Regions from separate parts of the Lautropia mirabilis genome, predicted to be linked through region 1. Evidence: predicted binding sites of a transcription regulator. Region 1 holds the regulator's gene; the other holds the start of a gene.
What was found. Region 1 encodes sigma-54, which starts transcription at its own class of promoters, with help from an activator protein. Its sites were predicted from a motif close to TGGCANGNAANCTGCTTT; they were not measured.

Region 1 (14,166 bases):
GGGCGCCCGATTCGCCATTCATTGATGCTGAATCGCCCCTCTGTCGGGGAGCGCCCCGCGCTCATTTGCGCCGCCTGCAACAGGGCCGCCCCCTGCATCTGCGTCGCTCTTAATGAACGGCGGGTCAGTATAACCCAGATGCCCCATCCTGCGACACCCTTCCCCACCTTCCAGCCCCCCGTTCCTGCCACACACTCCGCAAGAACGTCACGGCGGTGCGGCCGCACGGGGCGCTCTTGACGGCACATGCCCCACACAGCATCGGCGGCCCGCCCCTGACGCTGCACGTTGCCATATGCCGCACATGGAATCGCACCGCCGCCGCCAGACCCCAAACGTCACCACTCGCTCTATACTGAAAGCCAACTGTCGGTAGCTCCATCACCCGTTTCATTTCCCTGTCCGCGCATGACTTCCCTGCATCCCGCCCAGATCGACGACAACGCCCTGCTCGACCGCGCCCGCCAGGTGCTGGCCATCGAGGCCGATGCGGTGCAGCACCTGCGCGATACGCTGGACGAGGGTTTCTGCCGTGCCTGTCGCCAGGTGCTGGCCTGCCAGGGGCGCGTCATCGTCAGCGGCATGGGCAAGTCAGGGCACATCGCCCGCAAGATCGCCGCCACGCTGGCCTCCACCGGCACACCGGCCTTCTTCGTGCACCCGGCCGAGGCCAGCCACGGCGATCTGGGCATGGTCACGGCACAGGACGTGTTCATCGCACTGTCCAATTCCGGTCGCACCGACGAGCTGATGACCATCGTGCCGCAGGTCAAGCGCGTGGGGGCAGCCCTCATCGCCCTGACAGGTGATGCCGAATCGCCGCTGGCCCAGTACGCCGACATCCACCTGTATGCCGGCGCGCAGAAGGAAGCCTGTCCGCTGAACCTGGCCCCCACCGCCAGCACCACCGCCGCCCTGGCCCTGGGCGATGCGCTGGCCGTGGCCCTGCTGGAGGCACGCGGCTTCGGCAGCGAGGACTTTGCCCGCTCGCACCCCGGTGGCGCGCTGGGCCGCCGGCTGCTCACCCACGTCTCGGACATCATGCGTCAGGGCGATGAGCTGCCCACCTGCCGGCCGCAGACACTGTTCACCGACGCGCTGCTGGAGATCAGCCACAAGCGCATGGGGATGGTTGCGGTGCTGGATGACGAGAACCGTGTGGCCGGCATCTTCACCGACGGCGATCTGCGCCGGGTGTTCAGCGGCAGCCAGCCTGACCTGACCCGCCTCACCATCGGCGAGGTCATGACCGCCAACCCGATCACCATCGGGGCCGAGGCGCTGGCCGTGGAGGCCGTGCGCATCATGGAATCACGTCGCATCACCCAGATCCTGGTCACCGACCGGCAGCGCCACCTGGTGGGCGCGCTGCATTTCCACGATCTGCTGGCCGCCAAGGTGGTGTGAGCCCATCCCCCTCTGAAGGAGAGCGCTATGGACCTACTCGCCGCTGCCCGGCAGGTACGCCTGCTGGCCATGGACATCGACGGCACCCTCACCGACGGCAGCATCTGGATCGGTCCGCAGGGTGAATGCGCCAAGCGCTTCTCGGTGCGTGACGGCTTCGGCATCAAGCTGCTGCAGAAGGCCGGCATCGAGCTGGCCATCATCACCGGCCGCCGCTCCGAGATCGTGGCCCGACGCGCCGAGGAACTGGGTATCCAGCACGTCTTCCAGGACGTGCCCGACAAGCTGGTCGTGCTGAAGGAACTGGGCGCCCGGCTGGGCATCGGCCTGCAGGAAATGGCCTTCATCGGCGACGACTGGCCCGACCTGGCCGCCATGCAGGCCTGTGTGCTGCCGGCGGCGCCCGCCGACGCCGTGCCCGAGGTGCTGGCCGTTGCCCGCTGGGTGGCCCCGTCCCGTGCCGGCAACGGCGCCCTGCGCGAGCTGGCCGATTTCCTGCTGGCCAGCCGTGGCGAGCGCGACGGACTTCTGGCCCGCTACCGGCTGGCCCCCGCCCGGCCCGATGCGACGGCATGATCCTTCTCCTTCCCTGAACCTGCCGCATCGCCTGTCCTGACGGCCCGCCGGGCCGTCCCCATGAATCCACCGTCCCGCCTGTACTGCCCGCTTCATGAGCCCACGCCTCTTCGACCGCCTGGCCGCCGCCGCTTCGGTGCTGATCCTCATCGGCCTGGGCATGGTCAGCTACTACTTCGCCAAGAAGGCCGAGCAGAACCATGGCGCCCCCGCCGTCGAAGGACGGCCCGACCCCGACTTCTTCGTCGAGCAGATGACGCTGATGCGCGCCGACGCCAACGGCAACCCCTCGGTGCGGGTCGAGGCCGACCACATGCTGCACTACCCGCTGGACCAGCGGATGGCCTTCACCCGGCCCCGCATCATCTCGCTGGATGAGACCCAGCCGCTCACCACCATCACCTCCCGCAAGGGGTCGGCCCCGGACAGCGGCGACTACGCCGACCTGCAGGAGGACGTGCGGGTGCTGCGCACGGCCACGGCCGATGCGCCTCCCATGCAGCTGACCACCGAAACCGCCCGCGTGGACATGGTGCACAACCTCATCTCCACCGCCGCCCCGGTGCAGATGCAGGCCGGCGACAACCGGCTGGAGGGCGTGGGCATGGAAATCCGCGACCAGGATCACCAGCTTGAGCTGAAGAGCCGGGTACGCGGTCATTTCCCCGCCACCACACGCGGCGATGACACCAAAACCCGCTAAACTTGCAGGATCACCCTGGGAGCCTGGGCAGTAGAAAACCCGCACGCTGCAAACCGACCCTGGCGGCACAGGCCGTCGGCCGCTGCCCGGCCTGCGCCCCACTGCCCGCCCTTTCTGGATTCCGATCGAGACCCGCATGATCCCCGCCCGTCCGCTGTCCGGCCACCCGTCCCTTCTGCCCCTGGCGCTGGCCCTGTCGGCCCTGCTGCTTGCCCCCGCCGCCCACGCCGAGAAAGCCGACCGCGACAAGCCGATCAACATCGAATCCAACCGGCTGGAATACAACGACGCCACCAAGGTCTCCACCTTCATCGGCAACGTCGTGCTCACCAAGGGCACCATCCGCATCACGGGCGACCGGATGGTGCTCACCCAGGTGGGCCGCAACGCGCAGACAGCCCGGGTCAACGGCAATCAGGCCAGCTTCCGTCAGAAGCGTGACGGCATGGAGCAGTACATCCACGGGGTGGCCGACCAGATCTTCTACGACACCCGCACCGAGCAGGTCACGCTCACCGGCCGCGCACGGCTGCAGCGCCAGAACTGCAACCAGCCGGTTGACGAGATCACCGGCGGCCACATCGTCTACAGCGCCAGCACCGAGACCTTCTCGGTGGACGGCCAGCAGCGCGGCGAACGCCCGGGGCGCGTGCGCATCGTCATCCAGCCCCAGAGCACCCAGGAAGGCGGAAAGGCCGCCAACCAGCCCTGCAAGCCCGGCTCGCCCCTGCCCCTGCAGCCCGAGAAGAGCCTGTCCAGGCCCACCCCTGCCCAGCCGACCTCCCGGAAACCCTGATCCGCATTTCGACCGATGAGCGACATCCTGCACCACGAGCACGAACCCATCAGCCGCCTGAAGGCCGAGCACCTGATGAAGGCCTACAACGGCCGCGTGGTGGTCAAGGACGTGTCCATGGAAGTCTCCAGCGGCCAGGTGGTGGGGCTTTTGGGCCGTAACGGCGCCGGCAAGACCACCTGCTTCTACATGATCGCCGGCCTGGTGGCCACCGACGGCGGCAACATCGTCCTGGACGAGCACTCCATCAGCCACCTGCCCATCCACCGCCGCGCCCGACTGGGACTGTCCTACCTGCCGCAGGAAGCCTCGGTCTTCCGCAAGCTCAGCGTCGAGGAGAACATCCTGGCCGTGCTGGAGCTGCAGGTGGACAAGCGTGGCCGCGGCATCAGCCGTGCCGAGCAGAAGGCACGGCTGGAATCGCTGCTGAAGGAGCTGCAGATCGAGCACATCCGCTCCAACACCTCCATCTCGCTGTCCGGTGGCGAGCGCCGGCGGGTGGAGATCGCGCGGGCGCTGGCCAGCTCACCCCGCTTCATCCTGCTGGATGAGCCCTTCGCCGGCGTCGACCCCATCGCCGTCATCGAGATCCAGCGCATCGTCAACCTGCTGAAGAACCGGCGCATCGGCGTGCTCATCACCGACCACAACGTCCGCGAGACGCTGGGCATCTGCGACCGCGCCTACATCATCAACGAAGGCGTCGTGCTGGCCTCGGGCAGCCCCGACCAGATCATCCAGGACGAGCGCGTGCGCAAGGCCTACCTGGGCGAAGACTTCCGGATGTAACCCGCGGCGCACTTGCCGCATGGGTGGGCATGGTGCCCCTTCCACGCGCTGTCGCATCCGCCTCCACGCGCCTGCCGTCGGCCCGACGCAGCCGGCATCCGGGAAACCACTGGTCAGCCAGGTGCGCGCAAGCCGGGCATCCGATGGTACAAACGCGGCAGGACCCCACTTGCCCTGCCCTTTCTGCCGGACCCGATGCCCCGATGAAGCCTTCGCTTCAGACACGCCAGAGTCAGCAGCTGCTGCTGACCCCACAACTGCAACAGGCCATCCGCCTGCTGCAGCTGTCCACGGCCGACCTGGAGCAGGAGATCGAGCGCGCCGTCGAGCAGAACCCTTTCCTGGAACGGGTCGAGCCTCCCCGCCACGACACCGTCAGCCTGCACGCCGACGGCAGCCTGCGCCATGAACGGATATCTGGCACCGACGCCTGGCCGCCCGTCGGCAGCTCGGCAGCCTCCACACAGGACATCGGCGCGGATGCCTACAACGCAGGCACCGCCCGGCAGGACGGCGACCTGGCCAGCCATGGCGCCGATGCCTTCGGCGAGCATGAACCTGCCGTCACCTCGTCTGACGACCAGCCCAACGTCACCCTGCTCGACAGCGGCCCGGATGGCGACGACACCTGGGGCATCGCGCGCAGCGCCGGACCGGCCCCCGAGGGAGACGACGACGAACCCTACGGCAGCACGCTGACCGCATCGCCCTCACTGCGCGAACACCTGCTGGACCAGCTGGCCGAGATCCACTGTGATGCCCGCCAGCGCGCCCTCATCCACCTGCTCATCTGGGAAGTGGGCGACGACGGCTACCTGCCTGCCGGATTCTCGCTGGACGCCCTGGCCGACGAATTCATGGCCGGCACTCCCGGCAGCCAGGACAGCGGCGACACCACCGAAAGGCTTGCCCCCGCCGATCTCTCGGCCGAGCTGCAAGCCGCCCTGCAGACCTTGCAGAGTTTCGATCCGCCCGGCGTGGCTGCGCGCACGCCCGGTGAATGCCTGCGCCTGCAGCTGCTGCACCTGCAGCAGGACCGCGCCGATGCCTCCCTCCGAACGGCCTCAGCCCACGGCGCCCCATCCGGAAGCCCCGTCACCGAACCCGCCGACCTCATCGCCCTGGCCCTGCAGCTGGTGAGCGACGACTGCCTGCCGCTGCTGGCAAAACACGAGGACGCCCTGCTCTGCAAGCGCCTGTCCTGCTCACCGGCCGAGCTTCGGGCCGCCCGGACCCTCATCCAGTCACTGGATCCGCACCCCGGCAACCGCTTCGACGCGGAGCCCTCCCGCTACATCATTCCCGACATCATCGTGCGCCGGACCGCGCACGGCTGGCGCGCCGAACCCAACCCCTCAACCCGACTTTCACTGCGCGTGCACGACGAGTACGAGGCGCTGTTGAAAAACCACCGAAAAGCCGCGCCATCGCCCGCACAAACCGGCAGATCTGGGGCAGAATGGGAGCAACAGGTCACGGAAGACAGCCATGCCGAGTCACCTTCCGCTCCCGAACACAACCTGCTGCATCAGCTGCAGGAAGCCCGCACGCTGGCACGCAACGTCCAGCAGCGCGGCGACACCATCGTGCTCGTGGCCCAGGCCATCGTCGATCGCCAGAAGGCGTTCTTCAATCACGGCCCCGAGGCGCTTCGCCCCCTGGTCCTGCGCGACATCGCCGAAGTCGTCGGCCGCCACGAATCCACCATTTCCCGCGCCACCAGCCAGAAGTACATCCGGACCCCGTTCGGCACCTTCGAGCTGAAGTATTTCTTCGGCAGCCAGGTGGCTACCGACAGCGGCGGCGCCGCATCCAGCACCGCCGTCTGCGCACTCATCCAGAAGCTCATCGAGCAGGAGGATACCAACCAGCCCTTGTCAGACAGCCAACTCACTGAACTGCTTGGCCAGAAAGGCATCCAGGTCGCGCGCCGAACCGTTGCCAAATATCGGGAATCCCTCAAGATACTTCCTGCCGCGCAACGACGAAGCCGATGACCGCCCACTGGCCGTGTGTGGAACCCTCTCCCAAGGAGTACCAGGCATGAACCTCTCCATCAGTGGACACCATGTGGAAGTCACCCCCGCCCTGCGCGAGTACGTCACCACCAAGCTGCGCCGGATCCGCCACCACTTCGATCAGGTCATCGACGTCAACGTCATCCTCTCGGTCGAGAAGCTGGTGCAGCGCGCCGAAATGAAGCTGCTGGTCGCCGGGCGCGAGATCTTTGCCGAAGCCACCCACACCGACCTCTATGCCGCCGTCGACACCCTCATCGACAAGCTCGACCGGCAGGTCATCAAGCACAAGCAGAAGCGGCAGAACTACAGCGGAAGCGCGCTGAAGCGCATACCTGAACCCGCCTGACAGGCGCTGCGGCATGGGTCGGCTCCGGTCGATGCATGCCGCTTTCACCCCGGCGCGCCTCTGGCGCGCCCTGGCTGCACGGCCCCAAGCCCTCTCCAGCACCTATCACCCGCCCCCTCCCGGAAACAACGCAAGCCGCTGAATCCAAACGGAAACCGCTTGCATGCCCATCCTTTTCCGCACCATGGAGGCCGGCGCACACCCCAGGGCCGCACTCGCCCAGGCTGCCCCCACCCGGCGAAGCCGCCTATAATGACGGCATCGCGGGACCGACTCCCGCCGGTTCGCCCCTGTGCCAACCACTGCAAAGTTCTATCACAGTCCCGCTGCACCAGATACAGGTAATTCCGGATGAACCGCATCTCGAAGCTGCTCACAGCACGCGACATCCTGCTCGACGTCCCTGCCACCAGCAAGAAGCGGCTGTTCGAGCACGCCGCCCTGCTGTTCGAGAACGAGCATCGCCTGGAGCGGCAGAAGGTCTTCGATTCACTGTTCGCCCGCGAGCGGCTGGGCTCCACCGGCCTGGGCAAGGCCGTGGCCATTCCGCACGGCCGCATCCGCAACCTCAAGACACCGCTGGTGGCGGTGCTGCGCTGCGAGAACGGCATCCCCTTCGACGCCCCCGACGGTGAACCTGTCCGGCTGCTGGTCGTGCTGCTGGTCCCCGAGCACGCCACCGAGGAACACCTGGAAATCCTCTCCGAGCTGGCCGAGCTGCTGTCGGACGACGCCCTGCGCGAAACCCTGCTCACCGCCACCGACCCCGCCCAGGTCTACCGCACGCTGGCCACCTGGGAGCCGGTCCGCCCCGCTGCCTGACGGCCTGCCCACGGCCACCGGCAGCGCCCCTTCCCTCCGGAGACACCGCCCATGGCCATGACGGTCCAGAACCTGGTCACCTCGCAACAGGCACGCTCCAACCTGCGATGGCTGGCCGGCCAGTCCGGCGGTGACCGCCCCCTGCACGGCACCGGCGTCCACGCCGTCGACCAGATCGGCTACCTGAACCTGATGCACGCCGAGCGCATCGCCGTGCTCGGTCTGCGCGAGCTGGACTACTACCGCAAGCTGGATCGTCATCGGCGCGACAGGCTGCACCAGACCCTTCTTGCCGCCCGTCCCCCGGCACTGATCATCTCCGACGGTCAGGAAGCGCCCAGCGCCCTGGTGGATTTCTGCAACCGGAACCACCTGCCGCTGCTGGGCTGCCGACTGGCCGCCGGCCCGCTCATCGAGACCCTGGAACAGGCGCTGGCCCACAAGGACCACACCTCCATGCACGGCGTGCTGATGGACGTGCTGGGCATGGGCGTGCTCATCACCGGCGACTCGGGCCTGGGCAAGAGCGAGCTGGCCCTGGAACTCATCAGCCGCGGGCATGGTCTGGTGGCCGATGACGTGGTCGACATCGAGCGCGTCAGCCAGCACGCCATCGTCGGTCGCTGCCCGGCGCTGCTGCAGGGCCTGCTGGAAGTCCGCGGCCTGGGTCTCATCGACATCCGCACCATCTTCGGCGAAAGCGCCGTGCGCCGCCGCATGCCCATCAAGCTCATCGTCCACCTGGTGGGCCGCCGCACGATGGAAGACAGCTACGAGCGCCTGCCGCTGCAGGCGCTCACCGAGACCATCCTGGGCATCCCGGTGCGCAAGGTTGCCATCCCGGTGGCGGCCGGCCGCAACATCGCCGTGCTCACCGAGACCGCCGTGCGCACCACGGTGCTGCTGCTGCGCGGCATCGACACCACGCGCGAATTCGCCCGGCGCCAGCAGGCCCTGATCCTCGACCAGAGCGAAACGCCCCATCACCCGTCCAGCCACGCACCGGACGCCTTGGGGCCCGCCGGGAACGCCTCCTCGCTGCCCATCGGCCAGATGGACACCCACCTGGCCGACCCCAGCCCCGGCGATGCCGCCTATCCCGACTGGGCCCCCGAGAGCTTCACGCTCACAATGATGCCCAACGACACCGCCGAGGAATCCCCCCTGTCCCCTGTCGAGACGCCGTCGTGCACGCGCCCTGTCACCGGCCTGGCCACGGCGCCACAGGCTCCGGCCGGCCCCGACACGACCGATACGCCCTCCCTTTCGCCTATCCCGCCTTCTACCCCACCATGCAACTGATCATCGTCACCGGCATCTCCGGCTCCGGCAAATCGCTGGCCATTCATGTGCTGGAAGACGCCGGCTACTTCTGCATCGACAACCTGCCGGTACGCTACGTTCTCGAAGTCGCCCTGTCCCTGGAACAGGAAGGTCACGCCAAGGTCGCCATGTCCATCGACGTGCGCGTGGGCACGCGCCTCACCGGCCTGCGCGACGCCGTGCGCCAGCTGCGCGCCCAGGGCCACGACGTGAAGGTGCTGTTCCTCAACGCCCGCACCGATTCCCTGGTGCAGCGCTATTCCGAGACCCGCCGCCGCCACCCGCTCACCCTGCCCGGACGCAGCAACAACACCAGCCACGGCGCCGATCCCAAGCTGGCGCCCACGCTGGAAGAATCCATCGAGCGCGAGCGCGAGCTGATGGCCGAGATCGAGGACATCGGCACCTCCATCGACACCAGCGACCTGCACCCCAACACCCTGCGCCAGTGGGTGCGTGACCTGGTGCGCACCGACCGCGCCTCGATGACGCTGCTCTTCGAGTCCTTCGCCTTCAAGCAGGGCGTGCCGCTGGATGCCGACCTGGTGTTCGACGTGCGCTGCCTGCCCAACCCCTACTACGACGTGGAGCTGCGCACCCTCACCGGGCTGGACCAGCCGGTCAAGGACTTCCTGGTCGACCTGCCCCCGGTGCAGAAGATGATCGGCGACATCACGCGCTTCATCACCGAATGGCTGCCCAGCTACGTGCAGGACAACCGCCACTATCTCACCATCGCCATCGGCTGTACGGGCGGCCAGCACCGCTCCGTCTATGTCGCCCAGACACTGGCCGAGCACTTCGCCCGCACCGAGCGCGTGCTGGTGCGCCACCGCGCCCTGGACAGCCGCCCCAGCGGCACCGGCGTCACCGTCACGCAGACGCGCTGATCAGCTCCGGCTGCAGGACCTGCCCCTGCAGCCAGCGTCGGATCGGGCTGGGCAACGGCGCCCCCTCCAGCGCCGACGGCACCAGCCAGCGCTGCTGCTCGGGCAGTGGCAGGGCCTTGGCCAGTGCATCCGGCTCGGCCTTGATACCCCCTTCCGCACCGCTCGCCGGCGCCTGATCAGCCATGGCCCGGCGCACCACGTCCACCGGCGGCGCCCACACCGTGGCCTCCATCCGGAAATGTGTGAAGACATGGCTGAAGCTGCCCACGGCCTGCCAGCCCTCGGGTACCTCGCCCGGCCATTCCGGCAGGCTCCAGAGCCCGCCCCACAACCCGCTGTCGGGCCGAGCCTGCAGCAGTACCTGCCGCTGGGCATCCTCCACCCACAGCAGGTTCACGGCCCGCACCGGAACCGTCTTTTTCCGGCGCGCCTGCGGATAACGCTCGGGCTCTCCCTGCTGCCGGGCCTGGCACAGTGCCGCCAGCGGGCACTGCCCACAGTCCGGCCTGCTTCGGGTGCAGACCATCGCCCCCAGGTCCATCAGGCCCTGCGTGTAGTCGATCAGGTCCGCCGCCGGCGCGCCCTCGGGCGGCAGCTCGGCTTCGGCATGCGCCCACAGCCGTGCCAGCGTTGCACTGCCGGCCGGGTCGCCCTCCACGGCAAACACCCGGCTCAGCACGCGCTTCACGTTGCCATCCAGAATGGCAGCCCGCTCGCCGAAGGCGAACACCGCAATAGCCGCTGCCGTCGAGCGCCCCACACCGGGCAGGGCCTCCAGCCCCTGGGCCGTCTGCGGAAAGGCGCCGCCCGCCTCTGCCACCTGGCGCGCCGCCGCGTGCAGATTGCGCGCCCGACTGTAGTAACCCAGCCCCGCCCACAGGCCCATCACCTGCTCGGCATCGGCTGCCGCCAGGTCGTTCACCGTGGGGAAAGCGCGCAGGAAGGCCTCGAAATACGGAATGACGGTGGCCACCTGCGTCTGCTGCAGCATCACTTCCGATAGCCAGACGCGATAGGGATCACGCAGCACGGCTGCGCCGCCCGCCGGTGTGCCCAGCTCAAGGCGAGTCTTCTGCCAGGGAAGATGGTGCCGACCATGCCGGCGCTGCCAGCGGATCAGTGCTGGCGCAAGGTTCAGGGTGTTGTCGTGTGCCATGGATGCCGCATCATACGGCATCCGCACTCCCTGCCTGATTCGCCGCAGCCGGCTGCACCGCAGGCGCCTGTTCATCGGTCCCGGCGGGCACATTCTCCAGCGCGGCAGGCTTGCCCTGCGCAGCCGTGCCCGCGGAAGCATCGCCCGCAGCTGCCGGTTCGCCGCGCAGATCCGGCGCGGCCTCCAGCTCCTCGACCACCACCGGGCGCACCGGCCGCCGGTCGATCGCTGCCTGAACCCCTTCCACCAGCGTCTTCATCTGCGCCAGCTGGCGCTCGATGCGCGCACGGGCCTCGTCGATCTCCTGCAGGCGCTCTTCCAGCGAATCGCCGGCATCCATCACCCGCTGCACCGACTCCATGCGCCGCCGCAGCTGCGCCTGATGCTCGCGCACCTGACTCTCCAGCGGCGTCATCAGTGACCGCAGCCAGCCTTCCAGCTCGCGGATGGCCACCGTGTAGATCTTCTTCAGGCTGACCGCGGCCGAATCGAAGAAGCGCTGCGTCAGCACCGCCTTGTTCACCGTCAGCAGCTTCAGCAGGCTGAACTGACGCTGGTGCGTCTGCGCCACCTGCTCGATCTCGGTGAAATAGCGCTTCGTGGAAAAGCGCAGCGGCATGCCCAGCGACAGCCCGTAATCGCGCGAGAAGCGCTGATACATCGCCGTCATCATCTGCGAGATCTCGCCCACCAGGCGGTCGGCTTCCTCGAAGTCCAGTCGCACCGCCGTCAGCAGCGCGTTCATGCCGTCCTTGAGCTGCGACGACAGCTGGCTGGCCATCATCATCTGGCGGGTACGGTCCACGTGCCGGCGCAGGCTGTCCTGGCTCAGATGCGTGAACATCGTCTGCGAATGCTTGGTGAACACCGAGCGCAGTGCCGCCAGGTGCCGCAGGCTGTCATCGAACTCCGTGCGCTCGTCGCGCACCCGGCGCGACATCTGCCGGATCATTGCCTGGTTCTTGCCACGCAGCCCGTTCAGCTCGAAGGCCTGCTCGACCTGGTTGCGCCGGCGCACCGTCAGCAGGTTCAACGTCACCGCCGAGGCTTCCTCGAACTCACGCCGCACCTGCTCGCTGATGATCACCTGCTGCTGCGGAATCATCTCTTCCGACAGCGCATGCTCCAGCTCCTTGAGCCGGCTGCGTCGCAGCAGTGCCTGATTGCCCTGGATCTTGGCCACCAGGCCCTTCTGCGCCGACACCGGATAGACCCGTGCCGTGGGCAGATCCAGGAAATTGCTCACCGACACCACCTGGCGTGCAATCTCCAGGTCGTTCTCGGCATCGGACCGCAGCTCGTCCCACAGCCCGTCGATCTTGTTCAGCACCACGAAGCGCCCGGTGCGGTGCGCCTTGCTGATGTTGGACTGCCACACGTCGATGTCGCTGCGCGTCACCCCGGCATCGGCCGCCAGCACGAACAGTACCGCGTGCGCATTCGGAATCACGTTCAGCGTCAGCTCCGGCTCGGCGCCGATGGCGTTCAGACCCGGGGTGTCGATGATCACCAGCCCCAGCTCCAGGAGCGGGTGCGGAATGTTGACAATGGCGTGCCGCCAGGCGGGAATTTCCACCTGCCCCGGCGTCACCGACCGGCCCACCGGCTGCTCGTCGTCGTACAAGCCCATCTCGCGGGCCTGCTCGGTCGGCACCAGCAGCGTCTCGCGTACCGAGTCGAAGGCCTGGCGCAGCGACTTCACATCCGTCATGTCCACCGGAATGAAGCGCCAGTGCTCGTCCTGATTGCGCAGCTCGGCCAGCGGCACCGGCATCAGCCGCGTGTCGATGGGAAGCAGCCGGATGCCCACCGGCATCGACGCGTCATACAGCAGCTCGGTCGGGCACATCGTGGTGCGCCCGGCCGACGACGGAACCACCCGCTGGCCATACTGTGCGAAGAAGATCGCGTTGATCAGCTCCGACTTGCCACGGGAGAACTCGGCCACGAATGCCACCTTCAGCAGGGTGTCGTGCAGCCGTTCGATGATCTGCGAAAGCTTGACGTTCAGGCTGGCATCAGCCGCATCCGACTGCGCCAACCAGTCACGGTAGCGCTCGATCGCCGACTGGAGATCGGACCGCCACCGGCCATACGCCTCGATTTGCTCGCTGATGCCTTTCTTTGCCATGTCGGCAGTGTACACAAGCCCGTTGCCCATGCCATCCGCTTCCCCTTGCCCAGCCAGCAACCGGGTAGTGCTACCCGATCAGTGGTTGTCACCGTGGACAGAAGAAGGAACTCCTGCCCTGCTGCCGCAACTGTTCGATGGGATTCCCTCAAAACAAAACAGGGAAGGGTCGCATGACCGAAGGCCCGATGCTGAAACGGTCCGTAACCACCTTCCCCGTACTGTCTACAAAATCCTTCAAAGAACTACCACCTGCCGCAATTGCATCCGACATCGCCTGACGGACGAACCTCGCCCACCTCCACGGCAGCGACCGGGCCCCCATCCGCGTCCCTTGATCTCCCCCCTTGAGCCCCCCTTCTGCCACCCCCATCCGCCCCCCATCCGGCCCCCCGAAGATCCCACGCTCCGGAGGCCCATCAGTCCCACCACCACCCGCCACCGTCCGGCCATCGCCGCGGCTGCTGACAAAGCGTCCCGCTCGTTCTACCATGCCCCGATGAATTCATCCCGCCTGTCCGCCCGTACCCCTGCCGTGCCCACTTTGGCACGCCGCCCCCTCAGCACCCGGCTTGCCCTGGCCCTGGGCCTGCTGGCACTGGGCGGATGCAGCGCCTTCCAGCCATCGGCCAGCGCGGCCGTCACCCCCCCCCACGTCACGGCCAAGGCCGCCCCGGACTCCCAGGCGCCACACAGCCCCACCGAGCCGGGCAACCAGGCTACAGGCAACAGCCCCTCCCCCGGCAGCCTTGCAACCCAGGAGCAGGCCACCGGCGGGGCCCAGCCCAGCGACGACACCAATACCGTCGTCGCTCCTGACGCTGAAAGTGACACGGGCAGCGCGCTCTCCGGCACCTACCGCCCGGCCAACCTGCCCGAACTGGCCCTCACCCCGCCGCTGATCTACGAGATACTGGCCGCCGAGATCGCCCTGCAGCGCGAACAGCCCGGTGCCGCCTACGCCACCTACCATTCACTGGCCGCCCAGACCGGCGACGCTCGCCTGGCCCGTCGCGCCACCGAGATCGCCATCGTCACCGGCTCACTGTCCGACGCGCTGGACAGCGCCCGCCTGTGGGTGCGCCTTGACCCCACCTACCCCAATGCCCGCAAGGCGCTGGATACCCTGCTGCTGGCCAACGGCCGCGTGACCGAGGTCGAACCGGCCCTCACCCGCCAGCTCACCCAGGCCCGCCAGGCCGGCAC
Region 2 (14,166 bases), 850 kb from region 1:
CTCCGTCACCGGGCGCGTGGCAGCGGCAGCCCCTCGGGATGGCAACATCTCGGGCGGCAGGTCTGCCATCGTCACCACATGCGCTGCCGTCATCACCGTCAGCCATTGGCAGACATTTTCCAGCTGCCGCACGTTGCCCGGCCAGTCAAAGGCGCACAGCACCCGCAGGGCATCTGCCCCCAGCTGCTTGGGCTCCACCCCCAGCGAGGCTGCGCTTTCGGCCAGAAAATGCTCAGCCAGCAGCGGAATGTCCTCCACGCGCTCGGCCAGTGGGGGCAGGCGCAGGCGGATCACGTTCAGACGATGGAAGAGGTCATCCCGAAAGAGCCCCTGGGCCACACGCGCCTCCAGGTCCTGATGCGTGGCGGCAATCACCCGCACGCGGCTCTTCACGGGCTGGTTGCCTCCCACACGGTAGAAGTGGCCTTCGGACAGCACCCGCAGCAGCCTCGTCTGCATCTCGGCCGGCATGTCGCCGATCTCGTCCAGAAAGAGCGTCCCCCCTTCGGCCTGCTCGAAACGGCCACGCCGCAGGGTCTGTGCGCCCGTGAAGGCGCCCCGTTCGTGCCCGAACAGTTCCGATTCCATCAGGTCACGCGGGATGGCCGCCATGTTGATCGCCACGAACGGCCGTTCAGCCCGCACGCTGTGCTGATGCAGCGCCCTCGCCACCCGTTCCTTGCCCGTCCCGGACTGGCCGGTCAGCAGCACGGTGGCATCGGATCGGGCCAGACGGCCGATGGCACGGTACACCGCCTGCATGGCCGGTGCCTGGCCCAGCAGGCCGGCATCCGACATGCGGGCTCCGGCCTGGGGGAACTGAGTCGCCTGAGCCTTCGCCCCCCGTTCAGGATCCGAATGGGCACCGGCCCCCGCGCCCCGACCCGATGGTCGTGCCGACGCGGCCCCTCGGGCGGCCTCGGCCCTGCCCTGCGCCGCCCGCTGCACCAGCGCCACGGCCTGCATCAGGTCAAAGGGCTTGGGCAGGTACTCGAAAGCACCGGCCTGGAAGGCCGAGACTGCGCTGTCCAGGTCCGAATAGGCGGTCATGATGATCACCGGCAGCGCGGGGCGTCGCTGGCGCACCTGATAGAGCAGCTCGATGCCGCTGGCTCCCGGCATGCGGATGTCCGACACCAACACGGCCGGTTCGCTCACTGCCAGCGCTGCCAGCACCTCATCGACCTGGGCGAAGGTGCGTACCCCGAAGCCGGCCCGAACCAGCGCACGCTCCAGCACCCAGCGGATCGAGTGATCGTCATCCACCACCCAGACCTCGCCGGCTGCCATCACCCCCGTCATGTCTCCGCCCGTTCGGACGGTCTGCCCCCCCTGCCCGGCTACAGCAGCGGCAGCAGGATCCTGAAATCGGTCCATCCCGGTCGACTCTCGCATTCGATGCTTCCTCCATGGGCCTCGACGATGCCCTGCGCCACCGGCAGCCCCAGCCCGCTGCCACCCTCGCGTCCACTCACCAGCGGCAGGAACATCCGCTCCTGCATGGTAGGCGAAACGCCCGGCCCGTCGTCGATCACGTCCAGCGCCAGGGCCAGCCGGTAGCCCACGTGGGCGATCACCACCTGGCGCGCGACGCGCGTCCTGAGCAGAATGGTGCCGCGGCCCTGCATGGCCTGGGCAGCGTTGCGCACCAGATTCAGCAGCGCCTGCACCAGCTGCGCCCGGTCGGCCTCCAGTTCCGGCAGGCTGGCGTCATAGTCGCGTTCGATGACAAGCCCTTCCGCGTATTCGGCCTGCACCAGTCGGCGCACCTGTTCGCACACTTCGTGGATGTTGATGCGCGCCACCGCCCGCCGTCCGCTGCCCGGCGCCAGCAGGCGATCCACCAGCTGTTGCAGCCGATCCACTTCCTGAATGATCACGCCCGTGTATTCGCGCACGGCGTCCGTCTCGGCATCGGCCTCCAGCAGCTGTGCTGCCCCGCGGATACCCCCCAGCGGATTGCGGACCTCGTGCGCCAGCTGGCGCAGCATGGCACGACTGGCGCGCGCCGACTCGTGAAGCCTCGTCTCCCGATCGATGCGTCGGCGCCGCTCGATCTCGTGCAGCTCCACGAGCAGCATGCCGTCCGTATCTTCCAGCACCACGGCCAGACAATGCAGGGTCAATGGCGCCTGGCCAGGCCGCATCAGGGTGATGTCCACGCCCTGCTGCCCCCAGCTCTGGCTGCGCAGCTGATCCAGGGGCGCATCGAGTGCCTGCAGGTCCGGCAGCAACTCGCCCGGTGTGCAGCCGCGCATGCGCCGGGGCGTCATCGCCAGCAGCTGGCAGGCCGCCAGATTGGCAAATACCACGCGGCTCCCGGCGTCCAGCACCAGCACGCCCGACCCCAGCAGGTCGAGCCCGCTCAGGTCAGGCAGAATGCGCCTGCCGCTGCCGTGACGGGGCTGATCGGAGCCTTCGTCCGCACTGTCATCCATCGTCCCCTCCCCGGGGAAAGACCACCCGGGGAAACAGGGATGTCGGGGCCCATCCCGGCCACCGCCGGACGGCGGCCTTCAGGGATGATGGCCCGCAACCTTCCTGGAGAATCCCTCAGGGCAGCGAATCGATCTCGCGGCGGATGGAACTCACGTTCTGCGCCGCCTGCGCCACTTCATCCTTCAGGCGATCCACCCGATCCAGATACTTCTGGTAATTGCGCTCGTCACCAAGACGCTCGGGCGAACCGTCGTTGTACTCCTGCTTCAGCGCATCCAGCCGCGACTGCTCCTTGGCCAGCTCCTTTTCCAGGATCCGGCGACGGTCGGAATCACGTCCACGCTGCTGGCTGTCGCTGACCCGGGCCGACTTGCCACCCGAGCCTGAACCTGTCGGCAGCCTGGCGGCCGGCACGCTGTTGATCGGCGGCAGATCCAGCTGTCGGCAGCCCTTGCCCAGCGCGTTCTGGTAGAGCGGCGTGCCATCGGGCCCGTCGCAGCGGTAGACGGTGGTAGCCGATTGCGCCAGGGCCACGGGCGCCGAAGCCATGCCCGCTCCCAGCAGGGCAGCCGCCAGCAGCAGCTGTCCCTTCATCACAACCGAATGGCGCAGGCCGGCATCGTCGTGTGCTTTCATGTTCATGCAACAGTCCCCGGAAAAGGTCCAGACACTCGCAGTCTACCGGCAAAGCACACCCCTGCGGCCGTACGCATGCCACCGACACAACGCCGGCCGCACAGGCGGCATCAACCGTCTGCCGGCCGGACGTCTTGCTCAGCAGCTGTAGTACATGTCGAACTCGATCGGGTGCGGCACCATCCGCAGGCGCGTCACCTCCTCCATCTTCAGGGTGATGAAGGCGTCGATCATGTCGTTGTCGAACACGCCACCCCGGGTCAGGAACTCGCGGTCGCGATCCAGTGCCTCCAGCGCCTGTTCCAGCGAATGGCAGACGGTCGGGATCTTCGCGTCTTCCTCGGGCGGCAGGTCATAGAGGTTCTTCTCGGCCGGATCACCCGGGTGGATGCGGTTCTGCACACCGTCCAGGCCCGCCATCATCAGCGCGGCGAATGCCAGGTACGGGTTGGCCACCGGATCCGGGAAGCGGGCCTCGATGCGGCGCGCCTTCGGGCTGTTCACGAACGGGATGCGGATCGAGGCCGAGCGGTTGCGGGCCGAATAGGCCAGCTTGACCGGCGCCTCGTAGTGCGGCACCAGCCGCTTGTACGAGTTGGTGCTGGGGTTGGTAATGGCGTTCAGCGCGCGGGCGTGCTTGATGATGCCGCCGATGTAGAACAGCGCGAAGTCCGACAGCCCCGCGTACTTGTCGCCATTGAACAGGTTGGTGCCGTCCTTCCAGATCGACATGTGCACGTGCATGCCCGAACCGTTGTCACCCACCAGCGGCTTCGGCATGAAGGTGGCCGTCTTGCCATAGGCGTGCGCCACGTTGTGGATCACGTACTTCATGCGCTGCAGCCAGTCGGCACGCTGCACCAGCGGTGCGAACTTGGTGCCGATCTCGCACTGGCCGGCACCTGCCACCTCGTGGTGGTGAACTTCCACGGGCACGCCCATCTGCTCCAGCAGCATGACCATTTCCGAGCGCATGTCCTGGAAGGAATCCACCGGCGGCACCGGCAGATAGCCCCCCTTCACGCCCGGGCGATGACCGCTGTTGAAGCCATTGAACTTCCTGTCGGAAGACCACGAGGCCTCTTCGGAATCGATGGCCACCATGCTGCCCGACATGTCCTGCTTCCAGGTCACGCTGTCGAAGATGAAGAACTCGGGCTCGGGGCCAAAGTAGGCGATGTCGCCAATGCCCGACGACTGCAGATAGGCCTCGGCCCGGCGGGCGATGGAACGCGGGTCCCGGTCATAGCCCTTGCCTTCGGTCGGTTCGACCACGTCGCAGGTCAGGATCAGCGTCGGCTCCTCACGGAACGGATCCATCACGGCCGTGTCCGGATCGGGGATCAGCAGCATGTCGGAGGCCTGGACGCCGCGCCAGCCGCCCATCGACGACCCGTCGAAGGCCTGACCGTCGGTGAAGCGATCCTCATCGAAATGCGAAATGGGTACCGTGATGTGCTGTTCCTTGCCCCGAATGTCGGTGAAACGCAGATCGACGAACTTGACTTCGTTGTCCTCGATCTTCTTCATCACTTCCTTGGCGCTTGCCATGCTCAGCTTCTCCTGTTCGACGGTCGTACCGACCGCGGTTGCAACCGATGACCGCCCGACGACACTGCGCCGGGCCTGCCTGTCATCTACACACTAGCAGAAAGCGTGCCAACTCCGTCTTCTGCACAGAAAAAAGTTACATGTTGCCCTCCGGACGGCCTGCCGGCCCCCGAAACCGTTGCGGCAAACCTGCACATTCAGACCATGGCCTGCAACCGGGAAGCCCCGGCCTGCAGCCCATCCACAGCCATTCGGGGCCATCGTGCCCCCAACCATGTCCGGACCACACACGACCGCCCCGTCCTCCCCCACAGCCGTCCGTGAGTTTGGCCGTGCGCCTCCACCGGGCCAGCGCACGATGTGAGCCGGGCGCCGGAAGCATGAGCGGACCTGCCCTGTATCGGAGCATTGCACCACACCGAGGCAATCTGCCCCCCAAATGCACCATAACGGTGCAAGGCCTTTCAGTCCAGCTCCGGCCGGTCCACCCAGTTGACCGTGCTCACCCGGGGCGAAGGCTCGGGCCGATGCCCCTCTCCACCTTCTTCGGGCAGGAAGATCTCCAGCAGGTCGTTCAGGAAGGCACGCCCCAGCGGGGTGGGTTGCAGCCGCGCCGGATCATCCACCATCAGCCCGCGCTCCACGGCCTGGCGCAGCTTCACCCGGATCACGGCCGGCAGCAGGCCCGTGCGCTCCTGGAACAGCGCCGTGTCCACCCCTTCAGTCAGGCGCAGGGCATTCAGCATGAACTCGAAGGGCAGATCGGTGGGCTGCACCACCTCGTCGATCTCGCAGGCATTGCCGGCCAGCGCCGTCTCCATGTAGCGGCGCGGGTGCTTGTACTTTGCCTGCCGGACGATCCGGTCCGGAAACGACAGCTTGCCGTGGGCGCCGGCCCCGATGCCCAGGTAATCGCCAAACATCCAGTAATTGAGGTTGTGCTGGGCCTGATGGCCGGGACGCGCCCAGGCCGACACCTCGTAGTTGCGATAGCTGTCACCCAGCATCTCGCCCAGCAGATCCTGCATGGCAGCCGCCTGGTCTTCGTCCGGCACCGGGGGCGGGAAGCGCGCAAACAGCGTGTTCGGCTCCAGCGTGAGGTGGTAGCACGACAGGTGCGGCGGCGAAAAGGCCAGGGCCTGCGTCAGGTCTGCGCGCAGCTCGGGCAGCGTCTGCTCGGGCAGCGCATACATCAGGTCCAGGTTGAAGGTCTCGAACAGCTCGGCGGCTGCCTCGGCCGCAGCACAGGCCTGAGCCCGGTCATGCACGCGCCCCAGCGCCTTCAGCTTGGCGTCCGAGAAGCTCTGGATGCCCAGCGACAGGCGGTTGACGCCCGCAGCCCGGTAATCGGCAAAGCGCGCCCGCTCGAAGGTGCCCGGGTTGGCCTCCATCGTCACCTCGGCATCGGCAATGAGGGGCAGCCGGGCCCGCAGACTGGACAACAGCCGGTCAATGGCCGCCCCCGAAAACAGGCTGGGCGTACCGCCACCAATGAACACCGTCACCACCCTGCGCCCCCAGACCAGCGGCAGGCTGGCATCCAGGTCGGCCTCCAGCGCCGTCAGATAGGCGTTCTCGTCCACCCCATCGGCCGGCAGGTTGTGCGAGTTGAAGTCGCAATACGGACACTTTCGCAGACACCACGGGATGTGGACATACACCGAGAGCGGCGGCAGGTTGTCCAGCTGCACGCGGCGGCTGGAATGCAGGCGGATGGGCGTGGCGGAAGCAGGCACGGTCAGAAGGGCCGATGAAAATGGACGGATGCGGGCGTGGACAGGGATGGACGGAAGAAGCCCATCAGACGCCTGCCTCGTCCAGCAGCGTATTCAGCCGCACCAGCGCACGATGACGATGGCTGATGGCGTTCTTCTCTTCCGCCGACAGCTCTGCCGCCGAACAGGCATGACCATCGGGCTGGAAGATCGGGTCATAGCCGAAGCCCCCTTCACCCCGCGGCTGCGCCAGCAGCGTGCCCCACCACAGCCCCTCGGCAATCAGCGGACGCGGATCGTCAGCAGAGGCCACCCACACCACCACGCTGTAGAAATACGCTCGCACCGGTGCAGACACATCCTGGCAGCGTGCCAGCAGATGGCGGATGTTCTCGGCATCCAGCCGTGCCCGGCCACCTGCCTGCAAGGCCTCGCGCTCGACCGGGTCGGTGATTGCGTCCAGTGCAAAGCGCGCCGAACGCACGCCGGGCGCGCCACCCAGGGCCGGCACGCACAGGCCGGAATCGTCCGCCAGCGTGGGCAGCCCACTCAGGCGTGCACCGTGCCGGGCCTTGGCCAGCGCATTTTCCACGAAACTGGGCCACGGCTCCTCGGCATCGGGAATGCCCAGCTCGGTCTGGCTGGACAGACGCACGCCGCGCGGCGCCAGCATGGCCAGCAGCTCCTTCAGCTTGCCGGGATTGCCCGACGCCACCAGCCAATGTCCGCCCGTCATGCCCCTTCCTCCTGCAAGGCCGCCCGCTGCAGCCGCACCAGCTCGTCGATGCCCTTGGCGGCCAGATCCAGCAGCTCGCTCGCCTGCTGACGGGAGAAAGGTGCCCCCTCGGCCGTGCCCTGGATCTCCACCAGCCCCCCGGAGGCCGTCATCACCACGTTCATGTCGGTCTCGCAGCCCGAATCTTCCTGGTAGTCCAGGTCGAGCACGCAGGCCGGAGCTGCGCCAGGCAGCGCCACGATGCCTACCGAGATGGCGGCCACCGCCTCGCGCAGCGGATCGGAGGTCAGCTTGCCGGCGGCCAGCAGGCCGTTCACCGCATCGCGCAGCGCCACCCAGGCGCCGGTAATAGCCGCCGTGCGCGTGCCTCCGTCAGCCTGCAGCACGTCGCAATCCAGGTGGATGGTGCGCTCGCCCAGCCGCTTCAGGTCCGTCACCGCCCGCAGGCTGCGGCCGATCAGCCGCTGGATCTCCTGCGTGCGCCCGGACTGCTTGCCGCGCGCCGCCTCGCGGTCGCTGCGCGTGTGGGTGGCACGCGGCAACATGCCGTATTCAGCCGTCACCCAGCCCTGTCCCTTGCCACGCAGGAAGGGCGGCACGCTGTCGAGCACGCTGGCCGTGCACAGCACCCGGGTGTCACCGAAGCTCACCAGCACCGACCCCTCGGCGTGGCGTGTGAAACGTCGCTGAAAGCGCACGGGCCGCAGCCCGTCCAGCGCGCGGCCGTCATGCCGCTGCGCGGAAGAAGAGTCAGTCATCGGGGACCCCCTGGAAGATCGGTCCCCGCATTCTATCGCCCCTGGAAACGCGCCCGGCAGGCTGAAACGCCCCGTGCCTGCCCCCTGGGAGCAGGCAAACGGGTCATTCCCGACGGACCCCGCGCACGGGCGCGGTCGGGAAACAGCCCTGTCAGGGCACTTCCTTGTTCGAGCGCTGGATCGCCTCCTGGATCTCGGCAATCGTCTTGTCGATCTCGTCCTCGGTCATGTCGACCGATTCGGCGTCCAGGTTGTTGGCAATGGCGATGGTGGTGGTCACCGCCCCGTCGGGCAGCGCCATCGACGACAGCGACGGCAGACCATCGCTCTCGGAGCTGTCGGTGTCCCACTTCATGGCCAGCACCGTGGTGTTGTCGGCACCCACGCCATTGTGGTTGAGCGCCGACTGGATCAGGCGAGGCACCGCCAGCTCCAGCGGCTCGTTGCGGAACTCGCGCACCAGCTCCTCACGGCTCACGCCGCTCCAGAGACCGTCCGAGCACAGCATCATCACGTCACCCGCCTTCAGCGGAAAGGCCGCATGGATCTCGACCGGCGGGATGAAGGGCGAGCCCAGGCAGTTGAGCACCTTGTTGCGCTCGGGGTGCACCTCGCTCTCGGCCTCGGTGATCAGCCCCAGGCTGATCAGGCTCTGCACCTTGGAGTGGTCCAGCGTGCGGAACAGGATGTCGGAATCACGCAGCAGGTACAGCCGGGAATCGCCCGCATGCCCCCACCACGCATGTCCGTCCTGCACCACGCAGGCCACGATGGTGGTGCGCGGGCACTCATTCATGCCATGCAGCTCACGATAGCGGTGCAGCTCGCGGTGGCTGGCATGAAAGGCCTGCTCGATGAAAGCCACCGGATCACGCAGCCGCGGCACAGCCTGCTGCTGGAACATCGAGGCTACCGTCTGCATGGCGATCTGCGCCGCGATCTCGCCCCGCAGATGCCCGCCCATGCCGTCGGCCAGCACCATCAGCAGCGACTCGCGCGAGAAGCAGTACCCCATCCGATCCTGGTTGATCGAACGACCACCGACATCGGTATCCTGGAAAATGGAAAAACGCATGGATCGAAAGCGAGTTGAATGTTCTGGGGCGTCCTGTCCGGGTCATCTGCCGCCGGCAGGTCTGCGTCGGTACCGAGCCGCCCCGACAGCGGCCCGTATCCGGCCGAAGGCCCGACCTCAGCCGCCCTTGCGGGCCGTCAGCAGCGTGACATCGGCCTCCTCGTGGCCCGACGGCGATGGCAGTTGGGCATGATGGCTTCGCTTGTGCGACGACGACGATCCTTTCGGATCACGGCGCCGCCTGAACGGCGAGATGATGTCCTCCAGCCAGCGCAGCGGCAAGAAACTGCGGGTTTCAACCCCCTCGCGCATGAAGGGTTCGCGCAACGCCCGTTGCAGCGCAAACACACTCTGCGGCCGCTCCAGCGGGTTGAGCTTCATGCACCAGTGCACCAGATCCAGCAGCTGCTGCGAGTAGATGTCGGTCAGACCCATCAGCACCGCGTCGACCTTGTCCTGCTTCATGCGCTGATCGGCTGCCTGCGGCGGCGCCCCCACCATGCAAGCGTACATGCTGGCGCCCAGGCCATAGATGTCGGTCCAGGGGCCCAGCTGCTGATTCTTCTTGTAGAGCTCCGGCGCGGCAAAACCCGGCGTGTACATCGGGAAGAGCTTGGGCGCGTCCTGCGTGAGCGTCTGGCGCGCCGCCCCGAAGTCCAGCAGCATGGGCAAGCCGCCCTTCTTCAGGTAGATGTTGGCCGGCTTCAGGTCCAGGTGCAGCAGGCGGTTGGCATGCACCTCGCGCAGCCCGTTCATCACCTGTGCAAAGATCTTGCGGATGTGGCGCTCGGGCAGCACGCGCTTGCCCGGCCGGTTGCGGTTGTGGATGACCAGCTCCTGCAGGCTGCGCCCGCTCTCGTAGGCCATCACCATGTAGACCGTCTCGTTGGCCCGGAAGAAGTTGACGACGCGCACCACGTTGGGATGGATGACCCGTGACAGCGCCCGGCCTTCCTCGAAGAAGCACTTCAGGCCATTGCGATAGGTGGGCAGATTGCCGCCCACCACCTCGGGCACCAGTTGCCCAGGTGTGCGACGGACCAGAGAACTGGGCAGGTATTCCTTGATGGCGACCGGGTTCCCGTCCTGATCCTGGGCGAGATAAACCATCGAAAAACCGCCGCTGGCGATTTTTCTTACAATCCGGTAGCCACCTGCCTCGAAGCCCTCCGGCAATGGTGCGTTCTGCTCATTTGCCATGGTGGCTATTGTAGAAGCGATGGATGCAAAACTCTGTATTTCCGTGTTACGACACGCCAGACGGACGGGCACGGCGACTGAATGACATCCGGGCCTGCACCCATCCCGAAAAACCTCGGCCAGATCGGCATTTTTACCGCTTTTCCAAGCAGAGACACCCACCCGTCCCCACCACCTTCCTTCCCGACAGCGTTACAGAACAGCCCCTCCTGACGCCCTTTCGGATGTAACCACCGGTGCAGCCCCCGTGTGGCATCTTTCCCACTGCCCCGATCCGTCCGACGGCAGCCGTTCGTGATCCTGCATCGGCCCGTTTCCCTTTCTTCCCGTCTTTCCAGACACCGACATGTCCACCCAGCCCACGCAGCCCGTCACCGCCCCCACGAATCCCGCCCCTGCCGTCGCCACGGGGGGCGCCGTCAACAGCATGACCGGCTATGCCCACCAGAGTGCCGACACGCCGCTCGGACGACTGGACATCGAGATCCGCGCCGTCAACAGCCGCTTCACCGACCTGCACTTCCGGTTGGCCGACGAATGCCGGCTGCTGGAGCCGCGGCTGCGTAGCGCCATCACGGCCACCGTCCGGCGCGGCAAGGTGGAATGCCGGATGAGCCTGCAGCGGCCCCGCTCGGACGGCACTGACGCCCTGAACCTGGAACGCCTGGCACACTATGTGGAACTGAGCCGCCAGATCCGCCTTGTGGACGACAGCGCCCAGCCTCCCTCCGTGGCCGACTACCTGCGCTGGCTGCAGACGCCGGAACACGCTCCCACCGCTGGTGACGCTGCCTCCCAGACCCTGGACACCGACATGCTGTGGCAGCACGCCGAACCACTGGTTCTGAGCTGCCTGCAGGCCTTCCAGGCCAGCCGTGCCCAGGAAGGCGCACAGCTTGCCCGCATCCTGCAGGAACAGGGCAGCCGGATGCGGGCCCTGGCCGGGCAGCTGCGCCCCCACCTGCCCGAGCTGCATGCCGCAGCCGAAGCCAGACTGCTGGAGCGTCTGCAGAAAGCCGTCCAGGACCTGCCCGTCAGCATTCCAGCCAACGAGACCCTGGCCCGCGTGCGCCAGGAGATCAGCCTGCTCAGCCTGAAGGACGACATCACCGAGGAACTGGACCGGCTGGACACCCATCTGCAGGCCATCGACGAGGCCCTGGCGGCAGGCAGCCCCGTGGGCAAGCGGCTCGACTTCCTGATGCAGGAGCTCAACCGCGAAGCCAACACCATCGCCTCCAAGAGCATCGCGTTGTCCATTACCGACACCGCGCTGGCACTGAAACTGCTCATCGAACAGCTGCGCGAGCAGGTCCAGAACCTGGAATAAAGGATCCGGAAGGAATCCCCCCGCTCCCGCGTACAATGAGCGCGGCCGCTCCGGCACCCTTGGTCGCTCCGGCCCACGGCCGCCCTTTTCCAGGAACAGGATCCTCATGAAACTCTGCGTCTTCTGCGGTGCCAGCACCGGCAAATCCCCCGCCTATCGCCTGGCGGCCATCGAACTGGGCCATGCCATGGCTGATGCCGGCATCGGGCTCGTCTACGGGGGCGCCTCGGTCGGCCTGATGGGCGCCGTGGCCGACGCCGTCCTGGAACGAGGGGGTGAAGTCATCGGCGTCATTCCGCGCTTCCTGGCCGACAAGGAACTGGCCCACAAGAAGCTCACCCGCCTGCACGTCGTGGGCTCCATGCACCAGCGCAAGGCCATGATGGCCAGCCTGGCCGACGGCTTCGTGGCCTTGCCCGGTGGCCTGGGCACGCTGGAAGAACTGTTCGAGATCTGGACCTGGGGGCAGCTGGGACACCACCAGAAACCCTGCGCCCTGCTGGATGTGGGCGGTTTCTACACCGGTCTGACCGACTTCCTCGATCACGTAGCCACCGAAGGCTTCGTCAAGCCGGAGTTCCGCAACATGCTGATCGTGGAGCCCAACGCCGAGCGCCTGCTGCCCGCCATGAAGGGCTACCAGCCGCCGGCAACCACGCGCTGGATGAGCGAAGGCAACACCTGAGTCTGCACGCCCTCCGGGAAAGGCACATTTTCCGGAGGGTTTTCGGGGGTTTTCCGGAATACCAGCCATGCAGGGCATTCCTTGGAAATACAGCGCTCGGCAATGAATTTGATAATGCATTATCAATAACGGCATTTGATGGAAAAAGCCTTCAAATGCAGCGTCATGGATATATAATCGCATCATCAATCGCAGACAGGAGATCATCATGAGCGAATGCAAGCTGCCCCATCACGCCCACCATGACCACACCCATGGCCCCGGCTGCGGCCACACGGCCATCCGCCATGATGGCCATGTCGATTACCTGCACGACGGCCACCTGCATCATCCGCATGGCGACCACGTCGACGAGCACGTGATCCCCGTCTCGGCCACCAACCCCGACCGCTGCACGCCCGAGCACAAATGCAGCGGTCACGAGCCCGGCCACGTCCATGGCCCCGGTTGCGGCCACGAAGCCGTCCCGCACGGTGACCACATCGACTACCTGGTCGACGGCCACCTGCACCACCCGCACGGCGACCATTGCGACGACCATGGTCCGATCGAGGTGGTGAAGGGCTAAAAACGCACGCCTGCACGGCCTGTCGCCAGCGCCGCCTGCAGGCATCGCAGCGTTCCCAGGGATGCCCCCGCAAGGGGGCATCCCTTTTTTGTGCCCCCTTTCTGCCCCTGTCCTTTGCGCCTCTGCCCTGGCCGTTGGCGGTGGTTTGAATGGCACGCTTCCCGTCTGGCCTGCGCAACAGACACGACCCCCTGTCGGGTACTTGAAGCCATTCATTGACGCCCCGTCAGGACTTCCTGACCATCAAGGCCCATTGCACTGCCCGGCAGCGGCCATGTTCACCTTCCGTTTCTATACGCCCGACGATCGCCCAGCATGGGATGAATGCGTGTTGCGAAGTCGCAACGGCGTATTCCTGTTTCTTCGCGCATACCTGGAATACCACGCTGACCGTTTCGAAGACGCTTCCGTGGTGATTCACGCCGAAGGCCGCCCTGGCAGGATCGTCGCGGTATTGCCCGCCAACCGGCAACGCGCACCCCTGCAGCCCGCAGAGCATGGTCACGGCACCACAGCCAATGCCCATGGCGACACCTTCGTGACGCATGGCGGACTGACCTTCGGCGGTCTGGTGATGGACGAGAAACTGGGCGGCACCCAGGTCGTGACCCTCCTGCGGGAACTGCTTCCCTGGCTGGCAGCCAACGGCTTCGCACGCCTGAAATACAAGCCCACCCCTCATCTGTACCACCGGCTGCCCAGCGAGGAAGACCTGTACGCGCTGCACCAGCTGGGTGCGCAAACCACGCAGGTGCTGCTCTCCAGCACGCTGGACCTGACGCGCCCCTGTCCCACATCCAGCGCCCGGAAGAACGCGCTGAGAATCGCCAGCCGTCACAACATCCAGGCAGGCCCATGCGCATGGGAAGACTTCTGGCCACTGCTGACCCAGACGCTGCAGCAACGGCATGGCGTCAACCCGGTCCACAGCCTGGAGGAGATCCGGCTGCTCGCCAGCCGCTTTCCGGACCGCCTGGAAGTGCTGGGAGGCTGGCCGTCCCAGGATGCCTCGCAACAGCTCCAGGCAGGTGCCGTCCTCTTCCATTACGACGGCGTGACCCACACCCAGTATCTGGCTTCGTCCCCTGCCGGACGTGACTCCCATGCCCAGCATCGCGTCATCGACACCGCAATCGAAAGCGCCCGGGCTCGAGGACAACGCTGGTTCAGCTTCGGAACCTCCACCACCGAAGGCGGCCACGTCCTGAATGACGGCCTGCTTCACCACAAGGAGATCTTCGGCGCCCGGGGCACCATCCTGCAGACGCTGGAGCTGGATCTGCCCGGGCACTGACCAGCCCCGGCTGGCCGGCCCCCTGACAGCAGCCTCTGGAAGCAGCCCTTTCCAGACCCCCACACGGCAGGCCTGCCCCTGAACTGGCCCGCAAGAGCCTTCCTGTTCCGACGACCGGCCCCAGGGTACTCCCGCTACATTCGACGGGATTCCAACCATACTGTCGGACCCCGTTCCAT

Region 2: a site for sigma-54 is predicted at 4,720-4,737, ahead of glnA (type I glutamate--ammonia ligase). Genes of this name have one in related genera too.

What each region holds. Positions count from the first base shown of each region.
Region 1 is NZ_LR134378.1:177,845-192,010, forward strand. It holds gene EL249_RS00775 (KpsF/GutQ family sugar-phosphate isomerase) at 409-1,407, shown strand; gene EL249_RS00780 (KdsC family phosphatase) at 1,435-1,983, shown strand; gene lptC (LPS export ABC transporter periplasmic protein LptC) at 2,078-2,686, shown strand; gene lptA (lipopolysaccharide transport periplasmic protein LptA) at 2,823-3,482, shown strand; gene lptB (LPS export ABC transporter ATP-binding protein) at 3,498-4,271, shown strand; gene rpoN (RNA polymerase factor sigma-54) at 4,475-6,268, shown strand; gene hpf (ribosome hibernation-promoting factor, HPF/YfiA family) at 6,315-6,638, shown strand; gene EL249_RS00810 (PTS sugar transporter subunit IIA) at 6,990-7,460, shown strand; partial or broken gene hprK (HPr(Ser) kinase/phosphatase) at 7,512-8,435, shown strand; gene rapZ (RNase adapter RapZ) at 8,753-9,673, shown strand; gene mutY (A/G-specific adenine glycosylase) at 9,657-10,829, opposite strand; gene EL249_RS00830 (dynamin family protein) at 10,840-12,960, opposite strand; gene EL249_RS00835 (tetratricopeptide repeat protein) at 13,460-14,166, shown strand, end outside.
Region 2 is NZ_LR134378.1:2,499,227-2,513,392, forward strand. It holds gene EL249_RS10180 (sigma 54-interacting transcriptional regulator) at 1-1,290, opposite strand, end outside; gene glnL (nitrogen regulation protein NR(II)) at 1,341-2,438, opposite strand; gene EL249_RS10190 (hypothetical protein) at 2,554-3,081, opposite strand; gene glnA (type I glutamate--ammonia ligase) at 3,214-4,626, opposite strand; gene hemW (radical SAM family heme chaperone HemW) at 5,091-6,362, opposite strand; gene EL249_RS10205 (non-canonical purine NTP pyrophosphatase) at 6,427-7,077, opposite strand; gene rph (ribonuclease PH) at 7,074-7,835, opposite strand; gene EL249_RS10215 (PP2C family protein-serine/threonine phosphatase) at 7,987-8,910, opposite strand; gene EL249_RS10220 (serine/threonine-protein kinase) at 9,028-10,110, opposite strand; gene EL249_RS10225 (YicC/YloC family endoribonuclease) at 10,457-11,440, shown strand; gene EL249_RS10230 (LOG family protein) at 11,547-12,125, shown strand; gene EL249_RS10235 (hypothetical protein) at 12,334-12,693, shown strand; gene EL249_RS10240 (GNAT family N-acetyltransferase) at 13,103-13,987, shown strand; gene EL249_RS10245 (glycosyltransferase) at 14,165-14,166, shown strand, end outside.